DNA from 3 places in the Streptomyces sp. NPDC101132 genome. Region 2 is predicted to be linked to each of the others. Evidence: riboswitches for the same ligand, from Rfam matches in the RefSeq annotation. Region 2 holds a riboswitch; each other region holds the start of a gene.
What was found. Region 2 has a riboswitch for cobalamin ahead of ACIQUR_RS01930 (prenyltransferase/squalene oxidase repeat-containing protein). Riboswitches for the same ligand answer to the same signal wherever they lie in the genome.
Positions count from the first base shown of each region.

Region 1 (3,822 bases), on a different contig from region 2:
GCCGGGATCAGCGGTGAGGGCGACTGGTTCCCGTAGCCGAGCCGCGGCGGAACGACGATCTCGCGCCGGCCGCCGACCCGCATCCCCTTCACCCCCCGGTCCCAGCCCTTGATGACCCGGCCGCTGCCCAGCGCGAACTTGAACGGCTCGCCCCGGTCCCAGGAGGCGTCGAACTCCTGCCCGGTCTCGAAGGTCACCCCGACGTAGTGGACCTTGACCACCATGCCCGGCTTCACCTCGGGCCCGTCCCCGACGACCAGGTCCCGGACGGTCAGCTCGGCCGGAGCCGCACCCTCCGGAACCACGACCTCCGGCTTCTCCAGCGCACCCATTGCAGCCCCATCACTCGCCGTCGACAGTCCCGGCACGGACCGGGCGGACACCCGGACACCCCGTGCCCCGGATGATCACGGTACCGGCGCGTTCACGATGCCGAACGGCACGTGGACGCTCGGGGTGGCCGGCGCCGTGCCGTTCAGGTGCGCGACCTGGTCGTCGAAGAAGATGTGCGGGTCGAGCGCGCGCATCACGGCCGCCTTGTCGACGCCGCCGAGGAAGAAGGCGTCGTTCACCCGGAGTCCCCACTGCCTCAGGCTCCGCACCGCCCGTTCGTGCGCGGGGGCGTCCCGCGCGGTGACCAGGGACACCCGCAGCCGGGGCCGGTACGCCGGGACCGCGCGCCGCTCCTCCTCCTCGCGGCGCTGGATCCGGTTGACGCCCGCGAGGAACTCCCGCAGGGGGCCCGGGTCGTGCGGGGTGGTCGCGTTGAGCACCTCGTGCGCGCGGAACTCGTCGATGCCCGCCGACTGGTAGATCCGCTCGGAGGAGTCGTCCGCCAGGACGCCGTCGAAGTCGAAGGCGATCCGCAGCTCCCGGTCGGCGTCGTCGTCGACCCGCTCCGTCCTGAGCACGTGCCCCGCCGGCAGCCCGTCGGCCATCGCCGCACGGACGTCGGCACCGTCGGCCGACAGGAACAACGACATGTTCAGGGCCGGCATGAACCGGTGCGACGGCCGGCCCTGCCGGAAGACCGCCCGGCTGATGGGCAGACCGTGCGCCGCGATGGAACGCATCACCCGCAGCCCGGTGTCGGGGTCGTTGCGCGACAGGATGATGACCTCGACCAGCGGATCGGACGGATCCGCGAGGTCGTTCAGCGACAGCAGGCGCCGCACGAAGGGGAAGGCCACGCCCTTGCCCAGGACGTCGTCCGCATGGGCCTCCTGGCAGGCCCGGTACGCGTCCTCACCCCGCTCCCGGAACACCGCGTCGCACTCGGTGAGGTCGAACAGGGCACTGGAGGCGATCCCCACGACGAGGCGGTCGGACAGGTCGTACTTCATCACGCCCCCCGCCGGCACACGTGCAACACCGAGGGGGTTATCACCCGTTCGAGCCGGCCGAAAACGCGTACCCCCCCCGCCGGGGCGGCGGCCCTGGCACGCGTCCGCATGCCGGACGGGGGTCGTCACCCGGCAGGCGTCCGGCATACGCTGGCCGGTGCAGCTGGTTCGCCCCGTCCGCCAGGCGGGATGCGTCGCAAGAGGGAACCCGGTGGGAATCCGGGACTGCCCCGCAGCGGTGAGCGGGAACGACCGCCGTCATACGCACTGGGACCGCGAGGTCCTGGGAAGCGACGGCCAGTAGGTGCCCGCCTCTTCGGAGGCCGGCGTGCCCGCGAGTCCGAAGACCTGCCCGTTGCCCGTGCCGGCCCGAGCCGTGCGCGGATGTCCCGGTGACCTCGTGGGCGGGTCGGCGTACACAGCAGACGGTCGACCGCGCGTGCCGCGCGGGTCGTGGCCGTCCGCTCCTCGTACCCCTTCGCGCCTCCGGGGCCCATCGGGATCTCAGGGATTCATCTCGCGAAGGAGATCTCCGTGACCACCAAGTCCGCAGCCGCGGCAGCAGGCGCCACCGTCCACGGCTACCCCCGCCAGGGCCCGAACCGTGAGCTCAAGAAGGCGATCGAGGGCTACTGGAAGGGCCGCGTCACCGCCGACGCACTCCGCACCACCGCCGCGGACCTGCGCAGCGCCAACTGGCAGCAGCTCGCCTCCGCCGGCATCACCGAAGTGCCCACGGGCGACTTCTCGTACTACGACCACGTCCTGGACACCACCGTCATGGTCGGCGCGATCCCCGCACGCCACCGGGCCGCCGTCGCCGCCGACACCCTCGGCGGCTACTTCGCCATGGCACGCGGGACCCAGGACGTGCCGCCGCTGGAGATGACCAAGTGGTTCGACACCAACTACCACTACCTGGTCCCCGAACTCGGCCCGGACACCGTCTTCACCGCCGACCCCGCCAAGCAGGTCGCCGAGCTCCGCGAGGCCCTCACCCTCGGCCACACCGCCCGTCCCGTCCTCGTCGGCCCCGTCACCTACCTGCTGCTCGCCAAGCCCGCACCCGGCGCGGCAGCCGACTTCCGGCCGCTGACCCTGCTCGACCGGCTCCTGCCCGTGTACGCGGAGGTCCTCACCGCCCTCCGCGCCGCCGGCGCCGAGTGGGTGCAACTGGACGAGCCCGCCCTCGTCCAGGACCGCACCCCGGCCGAACTCAACGCGGCCGCCCGCGCCTACCGCGAACTCGGCGCCCTCACCGACCGGCCCAGGCTGCTCGTCGCGTCCTACTTCGACCGGCTCGGCGAGGCCCTGCCCGTCCTGGCCAAGGCACCCGTGGAGGGACTGGCGCTCGACTTCACCGGCCCGGCCGCCGCCAACCTCGACGACCTCGCGGCCGTCGGCGGACTGCCCGGAAAGCGGCTGGTCGCAGGGGTCGTGAACGGCCGCAACATCTGGGTCGACGACCTGGGGAAGTCCCTGACCACCCTCGGCACCCTGCTCGGCCTCGCCGACCGGGTCGACGTGGCAGCCTCCTGCTCCCTCCTGCACGTCCCGCTCGACGCCGCCGCCGAGAAGGACGCCGACCCGCAGATCCGGCGCTGGCTGGCCTTCGCCCGGCAGAAGGCCGCCGAGATCGCCACCCTGGCCAGGGGACTCACCTCCGGCACCGCATCGGTGGCGGGCGAACTGTCCGCCAACCGCGCCGTCCTGGCCTCCCGGGCCGCGTCCCCCCTCACCCACGACCCCGCCGTCCGCGCCCGCGCGGCGGCCGTCACGGAGGCCGACCGGCAGCGCTCCCAGCCCTACCCCGAACGTGCCGCCGCCCAGCGCGCCCACCTGCGTCTGCCACTGCTGCCGACCACCACGATCGGATCCTTCCCGCAGACCGACGAGCTCCGGGCGGCCCGTGCCGACCTGCGGGCCGGACGCATCGACACCGCCGGCTACGAGGCGCGCATCAAGGGCGAGATCGAGGAGGTGATCTCCTTCCAGGAGAAGACCGGCCTCGACGTCCTGGTGCACGGAGAACCCGAACGCAACGACATGGTCCAGTACTTCGCCGAGCAGCTCACCGGCTACCTCGCCACGCAGCACGGCTGGGTCCAGTCCTACGGCACCCGCTACGTGCGCCCCCCGGTCCTGGCGGGCGACATCTCCCGCCCCGAGCCGATGACCGTCCGCTGGACCTCGTACGCCCAGTCCCTGACGGCCAAGCCGGTCAAGGGAATGCTGACCGGCCCCGTCACCATGCTCGCCTGGTCCTTCGTACGCGACGACCAGCCCCTCGGCGACACCGCACGCCAGGTCGCGCTCGCCCTGCGCGACGAGGTCGCCGACCTGGAGAGCGCGGGTGTCCGGGTCATCCAGGTCGACGAGCCCGCCCTGCGCGAGACCCTCCCCCTGCGCACCGCCGACCACGCCGGCTACCTGGCCTGGGCCACCGAGGCCTTCCGGCTCACCACCAGCGGGGTCCGGC
Region 1 is NZ_JBIVYX010000009.1:241,773-245,594, forward strand. Features, by position in the region: gene ACIQUR_RS22275 (FKBP-type peptidyl-prolyl cis-trans isomerase) at 1-332, opposite strand, end outside; gene ACIQUR_RS22280 (5'-nucleotidase) at 408-1,343, opposite strand; cobalamin riboswitch at 1,542-1,693, shown strand; gene metE (5-methyltetrahydropteroyltriglutamate--homocysteine S-methyltransferase) at 1,878-3,822, shown strand, end outside.
Region 1: linked by a shared signal. The riboswitch ahead of metE (5-methyltetrahydropteroyltriglutamate--homocysteine S-methyltransferase) and the one ahead of ACIQUR_RS01930 (prenyltransferase/squalene oxidase repeat-containing protein) in region 2 are both predicted to bind cobalamin.

Region 2 (3,822 bases):
GCTGGCGACCGCGCGCAGCGAGTCGATCGAGGCGTAGGCGGTGGGGCTGGTGTCGGCCGGCTTGTACTTGAAGCCGCCGCCGGGGTTGTACTGGTTGGCGATGAGGAAGTCGATCGGGGTCTTGCCTGCGGTGGTGAGGAAGTCGCCGGTCTGGGGGTTGATGTCGCAGGCGTTGAGGCCGGCGACGGCCCAGCCGTTGGAGCTGGTGTTGACGCCGTACATCGAGTTGAAGGCGCCCGAGGTGGTGACGAGCTTGCTCTTGAGGAAGTTCTTCGCCTGGACGACGTCGGTGTCGGTGTTCGGGACGCCGGAGGCGCACAGGGCGGCCATGGCGGCGCCGGTCATGTCGATGTCGCCGGGGGTGGCCAGGGCGGTCGGGTTGCCCTCGGCTTTGCCGTACTGCCAGCCGCCGTCGTTGTGCTGGTTGGCGCGGATACGGGCGACGAGCGAGTTGGTGAGGGCCTGCGGTATGCGGGCGCCGCCGGCCTGGGCCTTGGCGCCGCCGAGGGCGAGGGCGGCGAAGACGGTGCCGTTGAAGTTGGCGGAGGGGCCGAAGTAGCCGGGTTCGGCGGTCTGCCAGTAGGAGTAGATGTTCGCGATCAGGTTGCGGGAGGCGGAGACCCGGGCGGGGTCGATGCCAGCCGCGTACGCGTTGAGCGTGCCGCGCTCGTAGTCGGTCACGACAGGGGAGGCCGAGGGCCAGCCGGACGTGGAGAGCAGGTTGCGGTAGACGGTCCGGGCGTTCTTCGTGGTGTCCCCGCCCGGGGCGACGTCGACGACCGCGGTACCCGCGGCGGCGAAGGCGCTGAAGGCCCACTCGTTGGACAGTCCGGAACCGGCGTAGGAACCGTCAGCAGCCTGAAGGGACTTGAGGTAGGCCACACCGTTGGTCTTCGACGTGGCGATCTGGGCGGGCGTGGAGGTGGCCGCGGCGGGCACCACGGCGAGGGCGAACGCGCCGACTGCGGCAGGGACCGCGAGCGCGAGGCGGCGGGAGGTGAGGGAACGGTTCATGACCTGCTCCTGAGATCGGCGAACGCCGGCCGACCTCGCCAGGGGACCATGCGCGGACCGCCCGGCACGACCTGGCGAAGGGGCCGCCGTCCGGAACGCGTGGTACGGCTTCCTGATGCTTCGTCACCGCACGGGCATTCGGGCTCGGCACGGCGTCCGCCGTGCCACACCGCTGCGCGTCAGCCCCGGATTCTCACCGGATTCCCCCATGTGGCGCCCAGGACGCTACCCCAGTGATCAAGGGTCCGCCAGCGTGGCCCCAAGTGCCCTGGCTCGGCAGCTGGATGAGACGCATCCCACCTTGACGGTGCACTCGGGGCCGTGTTCCATGGCGGCTGACAAGTACTCAGCCCCAGGGGAAGCCGGTCGAATTCCGGCGCTGACCCGCAACCGTAGGCCCGGCGATCGTCCCGGGCGAGCCGGATTGCCTGTGGCCGTGTCATGAACGAAGAGCGCCGTCGCGGACTACGGCGTGGTCGTCACCGCCCCTGCGGATCTCGCGCACGGGGCGTCTCGCCACGACCCCGTCCGTCCGGCACCGACGAGGGGGCCGCGGGTGGAAACCGAACAGCAGGCAGGCCGGCACACGACCGCCAGACAACGACTGCTGTCCATGACGGCGGCGATGCTGCTCGTCTGCGGTGTGACCGTCGCCTTCCTCGCACCGTCCACGACGGCGACGGCCGACCCGGTCAAGGACTGCACGGCCACGGTCGGCGCGATCGTGGCCGTCGACTTCGGCCCGTTCGGCGGCAAGGTCGAGCGCGGCTGCGACACGACCCCGACCACCGGCTACGACCTGCTCCACGAAGCCGGCTTCACCACCACCGGCACCGTCCACGACGGCCCCGCCTTCATCTGTCGGATCGGCTACGGCTCCTTCAACTCCGGTACGCAGTACCCGACCCCGGACAAGGAGCCCTGCCAGCTCACCCCGCAGGCCTCCGCCTACTGGTCCTACTGGACCGCTTCGCCCGGCCAGACGGCCTGGACCTACAGCCCGCTCGGTGCCATGGCCCGCACCCCCAAGCCCGGGGACGTCGACGCCTGGGTCTTCGGCGGCACGGACGTCGGCGGCAGCACCGGCAAACCCACCTTCTCCCCGGACGACGTCCGCGCCGGCGGCGGGCCCTCGCCCAAGCCCACCGACACGAGCGGACCTGTTGTCCCGCCCGGCGCGGTCGACCTCCCCGCGGCCACCCGCTGGCTCACCGCACAGCTCAAGGACGGCGAACGCGTCGTCGACGAAGGCTCCGAGATCCCGAACCACTCCCTGACCGCCGAGACCGCCCTCGCCCTGGCCGCCGCCGCCCCGAAGAGCCCGGCGGCCGCGAAGGCAGCCGCCTTCCTGGCCCGGCCGGAGCACACCGACGCGTACGCCTACCCGTCCGGCAAGGACCAGGCGCCTGAAGCGCCGGCTGCGGCCCGGCTCGCCCTCGTGGCCGAGGCCACGGGCGGCAACCCCCGCGCCGTCGGCGGCCACGACCTCCTCGGCGACCTCCTCAAGCACGTCTGCACCAGCGGATCGGACGCCCCCACGCCCGTACCCGGCTGCACCGTCAAGGGCGACTTCCCCACCACCTCCGGCCAGGCCGAGGGCCAGGCCCTCGCCGTGATCGCCCTCCTCGGCGGCGACGTCCGCCCGCCCGCCGACGCCGTGGCCCGCCTCACCGACATGCAGTGCCAGGACGGCGGCTTCACCAGCATGCTCATCCGCCGCGGCGACGGCTGTGACAGCGAGCCCGGAGCCACCGGCCTCGCCGCCCTCGCCCTCCAGCGGGCCGGCGGCCACGAGGCGGAGGTGGCCAAGGCCCGCGACTTCCTGAAGAAGGCCCAGCTCGCGGACGGTGGCCTGCCCGCCGCCGCGTACGGCACGGTCGGCAGCGCCTACGCCACCGGCTTCGCCGCCCAGGCCCTGCGCCACCTCGGCGATCCCGGCCGGGCGGACGCGGCCGTCTCCTGGCTGTCCAAGCAGCAACTGCCCAGCGGCGCCTTCGCCTTCGAGGCCGGCGGCACCGACCCGCTGCTGTTCGCCACCGTCCCCGCCGTCATCGCCGGCGTCAAGAGCGACCTGGTCACCCTGACCACCAAACAGCCGGAGCCCTCGCCCTCCCCGACCGGTCCCACCACGGGCCCCACCACCGGCCCGACGCCCCGTCCCGAGGGCGGCCCGGACCTCACAAAGGGCTCGGCCTACCTCACCGACCCCACGAGGCTCCTCCAAGGCCACTACTACGAGAGCACTGCCGGCACCGGCTTCGCCGACTTCGGCCTGACCATCGACGGCGCGTACGCCCTGGCCGCCACCGGCGCCGACAACGCGGCCCTGCGCGGCATCGTCGACTTCCTCGACCACGGCGGCAAGGACGGCACCGGCCGGACCCTCGCCTCGTGGACCAACATCGGCACCAAGTACGCGGGCGGAGGCTCCCTCGGCAAGGCGGCGCTGCTCGCCGAGGCCGTAGGCCGCGACCCCCGCACCTTCGGCGGCCAGGACCTGATCGCCGCGCTCGCCAAGGCAGTCTGCCCGGCCAAGACCCCGGCGCCCGACCGCTCCTGCGCCGACAAGGGCGCCTACACCAACGCCACCTCCGTCTTCTCTCAGTCCCTGGGCGTCATCGCCCAGATCAGGGCGGGGGAGACCGCCGCCGCGGCCGAGCCCGTCGCCTACCTGAAGAGCCTCCAGAAGCCGTCGGGCGCCTGGGTCAGCCTCATCGGCGAGCCGAGCGGGGAGGAGGTGGACTCCACCGCCATCGCCGCGATGGCCCTCGACCTCCTGCCCGACCAGCAGTCCCAGGCGGCCGTCGA
Region 2 is NZ_JBIVYX010000001.1:395,318-399,139, reverse strand. Features, by position in the region: gene ACIQUR_RS01935 (hypothetical protein) at 1-1,014, opposite strand, end outside; cobalamin riboswitch at 1,126-1,257, opposite strand; cobalamin riboswitch at 1,317-1,465, shown strand; gene ACIQUR_RS01930 (prenyltransferase/squalene oxidase repeat-containing protein) at 1,628-3,822, shown strand, end outside.

Region 3 (3,822 bases), on a different contig from region 2:
CGCCCTGACGTGCATATTTACGGACATCGACCAGACAATCGGCACAAAATGTCCCGTGGGGCGCCGATCCGGTACACCGGTCCGCCCGCCTCAGTTCATCTTCCGTTCACTCAGGTTGCCTACGTTCAACGAAGCCACTGACCTCAAACAGAAGCCTGGGTAAATGGAGCACATAACGCTTCTCCTCGGGATCGTGATCGTTACCGCTCTCGTCTTCGACTTCACGAACGGTTTCCACGACACCGCCAACGCGATGGCCACCACCATCTCGACTGGCGCTCTCAAGCCCAAGACGGCGGTGGCCATGTCCGCCGTGCTCAACCTCGTCGGCGCGTTCATGTCCGTGGAGGTCGCCAAGACGATCTCCAAGGGCCTGGTCAACGAGGAGGGCATCCAGCCCGAAGTGATCTTCGCCGCCCTGGTCGGCGCGATCCTCTGGAACCTGCTGACCTGGCTGGTCGGACTGCCGTCCAGCTCCTCCCACGCCCTGATGGGCGGTCTGATCGGTGCCGCGGTCGCGTCCGCGGGCATCGGCGCCGTCAATGGCGGCGTCGTCGTCACCAAGGTCCTCATCCCCGCCGTCGCCGCCCCGATCGTGGCCGGCGTGGCAGCGATGCTGGCCACCAAGGTCACGTACAAGCTGGGCAGCCAGGTCGGCGAGAAGACCTCCGCGAAGGGCTACCGCGCCGGGCAGATCGCCTCCGCGGGCCTGGTCTCCCTGGCGCACGGCACCAACGACGCGCAGAAGACGATGGGCATCATCACCCTGGCCCTGATCGCCGGCGGCGCCATCGCGCCCGACGCGAACCCGCCGGTCTGGGTCATCGTCTCCGCCGGTCTGGCCATCGCCCTCGGCACCTACCTCGGCGGCTGGCGCATCATCCGCACCATGGGCAAGGGCCTGACCGACCTCCAGCCGCAGCAGGGCTTCGCCGCCCAGACCTCGGCCGCGAGCGTCATCCTGGCCTCCTCCAACCTGGGCTTCTCCCTCTCCACCACCCACTCGTGCTCCGGTGCGGTCATGGGCGCCGGCCTCGGCCGCAAGGGCGGCGTGGTCCGCTGGTCCACCGCCACCCGCATGTTCGTGGCGTGGGGCCTGACCCTGCCGGCCGCCGCGCTGGTCAGCGCCGGCGCCGAGCTGGTCACCCGCCAGGGCGACTGGGGCGTCGCCGCCGTCGCGGTCTTCCTCGTCGGCTCCTGCCTCGCCATCTGGCTGGTCTCCCGCCGCCAGGTCGTCGACCACAACAACGTCAACGACGTGGACGCCGAGGAGCCCGGTGTGGTCACCACCGCCATCGCGGCCGTGACCCCGCCGCCGGCCGGCACCACCGCCGCCGTCGCGGACGAAGACCTCAAGGCCACCATCCCGGCCCCCTCCCAGCACCCCGAGTCCCCGGCGGCCCCGGCCGCCGCGGTCTGAACCACAGAGGATCAAGCGGTATGGACATCGACTGGGCAGCCCTCGGCTCCGTCTTCGGCGTGAGCCTGTCGGCCACCGTGCTCCTGGTGACGCTGTTCACCCTCGGCATCGTCGGCCTCTCGAAGCACGAGGCGGCCACCGAGCAGGGCGATGGGGGTACCTCCCAGGCCGAAGGCCGAGGGGGAGCAGCTCTGGCCCGCACGGGCGCGTACGCCTCCTTCGCGCTCTGCGCGGCGGCCGTGGCGTACGGCATCTACCTCATCGTCAGCTGACCTGACGGCCCGAACTCCCCCGCGGGACACCCGCGGGGGAGTTCTTTTGCGTGCCGCGGCGCGTCGTCCCGGTCGGGCCCGCACTCCCCCGGGCGTTCCCTTAAGGGCAGGTCAACGGCAAGTTGACGGGCTGTCGCGGTGCGTGGTGGACTGCCCGAGCCATCACGGCGGCAGGAGAGGAAGTCCGGTGCGAATCCGGCGCGGTCCCGCCACTGTCACCGGGGAGCACACCAGCCCCGGGAGCCAGGAACTCTCACCGCCGGTTTACGTCGAACCAGGGCGCGGACCCTGAGTGAGGACATACCTGCCATGCGTGCCGACCGCGTGTTCGCGTACGGCGCGGCGGCGGGCCTGATCGGCGACCGGATCCTCGGTGATCCGCGCCGCGGGCACCCCGTCGCCGCCTTCGGTCGCGCCGCCGCCGCAGTGGAACGCGCCCTCTGGCGCGACCACCGGGGCCGCGGCGCACTCCACACACTCCTCTGCGCCGGTGGTGCGGCGGCCCTGGGCGCGCTCGGCGCCCGCGCCGTGCGCTCCCGGCCCGCCCCCCTCCGTATCGCGCTGACCGCCACCGCCACCTGGGCGGTGGTCGGCGGCACCTCGCTGGCCCGCGAGGCGCGGGCCATCGGCGGGGCGCTGGCCGCCGGCGACACCGACGTGGCCCGCGAACGCCTGCCCCACCTGTGCGGGCGCGACCCGCACGCGCTGGACGAGCAGCAGATCGCGCGGGCGGTCGTGGAGTCGGTCGCCGAGAACACCTCGGACGCCGTGGTCGGGGCCCTGGTCTGGGGCGCGGTCGCGGGCGTGCCGGGACTCGCCGCCTTCCGCGCGGTGAACACCCTGGACGCCATGGTGGGCCACAAGTCGCCCCGTTACCTGCGCTACGGCTGGGCCTCGGCCCGGCTGGACGACCTCGCGGGCTGGCCGGGAGCCCGGCTCACGGCCGCCGCGGCGGTGCTGGCGGGCCCGGATCGTCGGGGGGCGGTCCGGGCCTGGCGGCAGGACGCCGCCAAGCACCCCAGTCCCAACGCCGGACCGGTCGAGTCCGCCTTCGCGGGGGCGCTCGGCGTACGGATGGGCGGCACCCTCGCGTACGGCGGACGCGTCGAGCACCGGCCGGTGCTCAACGGCGCGGCCGGCCGCCCGGTCGCCGTCCCGGACATCGAACGGGCGGTACGGCTCTCCCGGCGGGTCACCTGGCTGGCGCTGGGCGCCTGCGTGGCCGGCCGGACCCTCGCGGCGCGCGTCGCGCGCACCCACCAGGAAGGCAGGGCATGAGCGGCTCCTCGGCACGGCTCGGCGGCGGACTGCTGGTCGCCGGCACCACCTCGGACGCGGGCAAGAGCGTCGTCACGGCCGGCATCTGCCGCTGGCTCGCCCGGCAGGGCGTGAAGGTCGCGCCCTTCAAGGCGCAGAACATGTCCCTCAACTCCTTCGTCACGCGCGAGGGCGCCGAGATCGGCCGCGCCCAGGCCATGCAGGCCCAGGCGGCCCGGGTGGAGCCGACCGCGCTGATGAACCCGGTGCTGCTCAAGCCGGGCAGCGACCGCTCCAGCCAGGTCGTGCTGCTGGGCCGCCCGGTGGGCGAGATGAGCGCGCGCGGCTACCACGGCGGCCGCCAGGAGCAGCTGCTCGGCGTGGTGACGGACTGCCTGGAGCAGCTGCGGGGCACGTATGACGCCGTGATCTGCGAGGGGGCCGGCAGTCCGGCGGAGATCAACCTGCGGCGCACGGACATCGTCAACATGGGCATCGCGCGGGCCGCCCGGTTCCCGGTCGTCGTGGTCGGCGACATCGACCGGGGCGGGGTGTTCGCGTCGTTCTTCGGCACCACCGCCCTGCTCGGCGCCGAGGACCAGGAGCTGGTGGCCGGCTACCTGGTCAACAAGTTCCGGGGCGACGTCTCGCTGCTGGAGCCTGGCCTGGAGATGCTGCGCGGGCTCACCGGCCGGGCGACGTACGGCGTGCTGCCGTTCCGGCACGGGCTGGGCATCGACGAGGAGGACGGGCTGCGCGTGTCGCTGCGCGGCGCGGTCCGCGAGTCGGTGGTGGCCCCGCCGGTCGGCGAGGACGTTCTGCGGGTCGCGGTCTGCGCGGTGCCGCTGATGTCGAACTTCACGGACGTGGACG
Region 3 is NZ_JBIVYX010000003.1:572,450-576,271, reverse strand. Features, by position in the region: gene ACIQUR_RS10160 (anion permease) at 164-1,420, shown strand; gene ACIQUR_RS10155 (hypothetical protein) at 1,441-1,692, shown strand; cobalamin riboswitch at 1,821-1,966, shown strand; gene ACIQUR_RS10150 (cobalamin biosynthesis protein) at 2,002-2,970, shown strand; gene ACIQUR_RS10145 (cobyric acid synthase) at 2,967-3,822, shown strand, end outside.
Region 3: linked by a shared signal. The riboswitch ahead of ACIQUR_RS10150 (cobalamin biosynthesis protein) and the one ahead of ACIQUR_RS01930 (prenyltransferase/squalene oxidase repeat-containing protein) in region 2 are both predicted to bind cobalamin.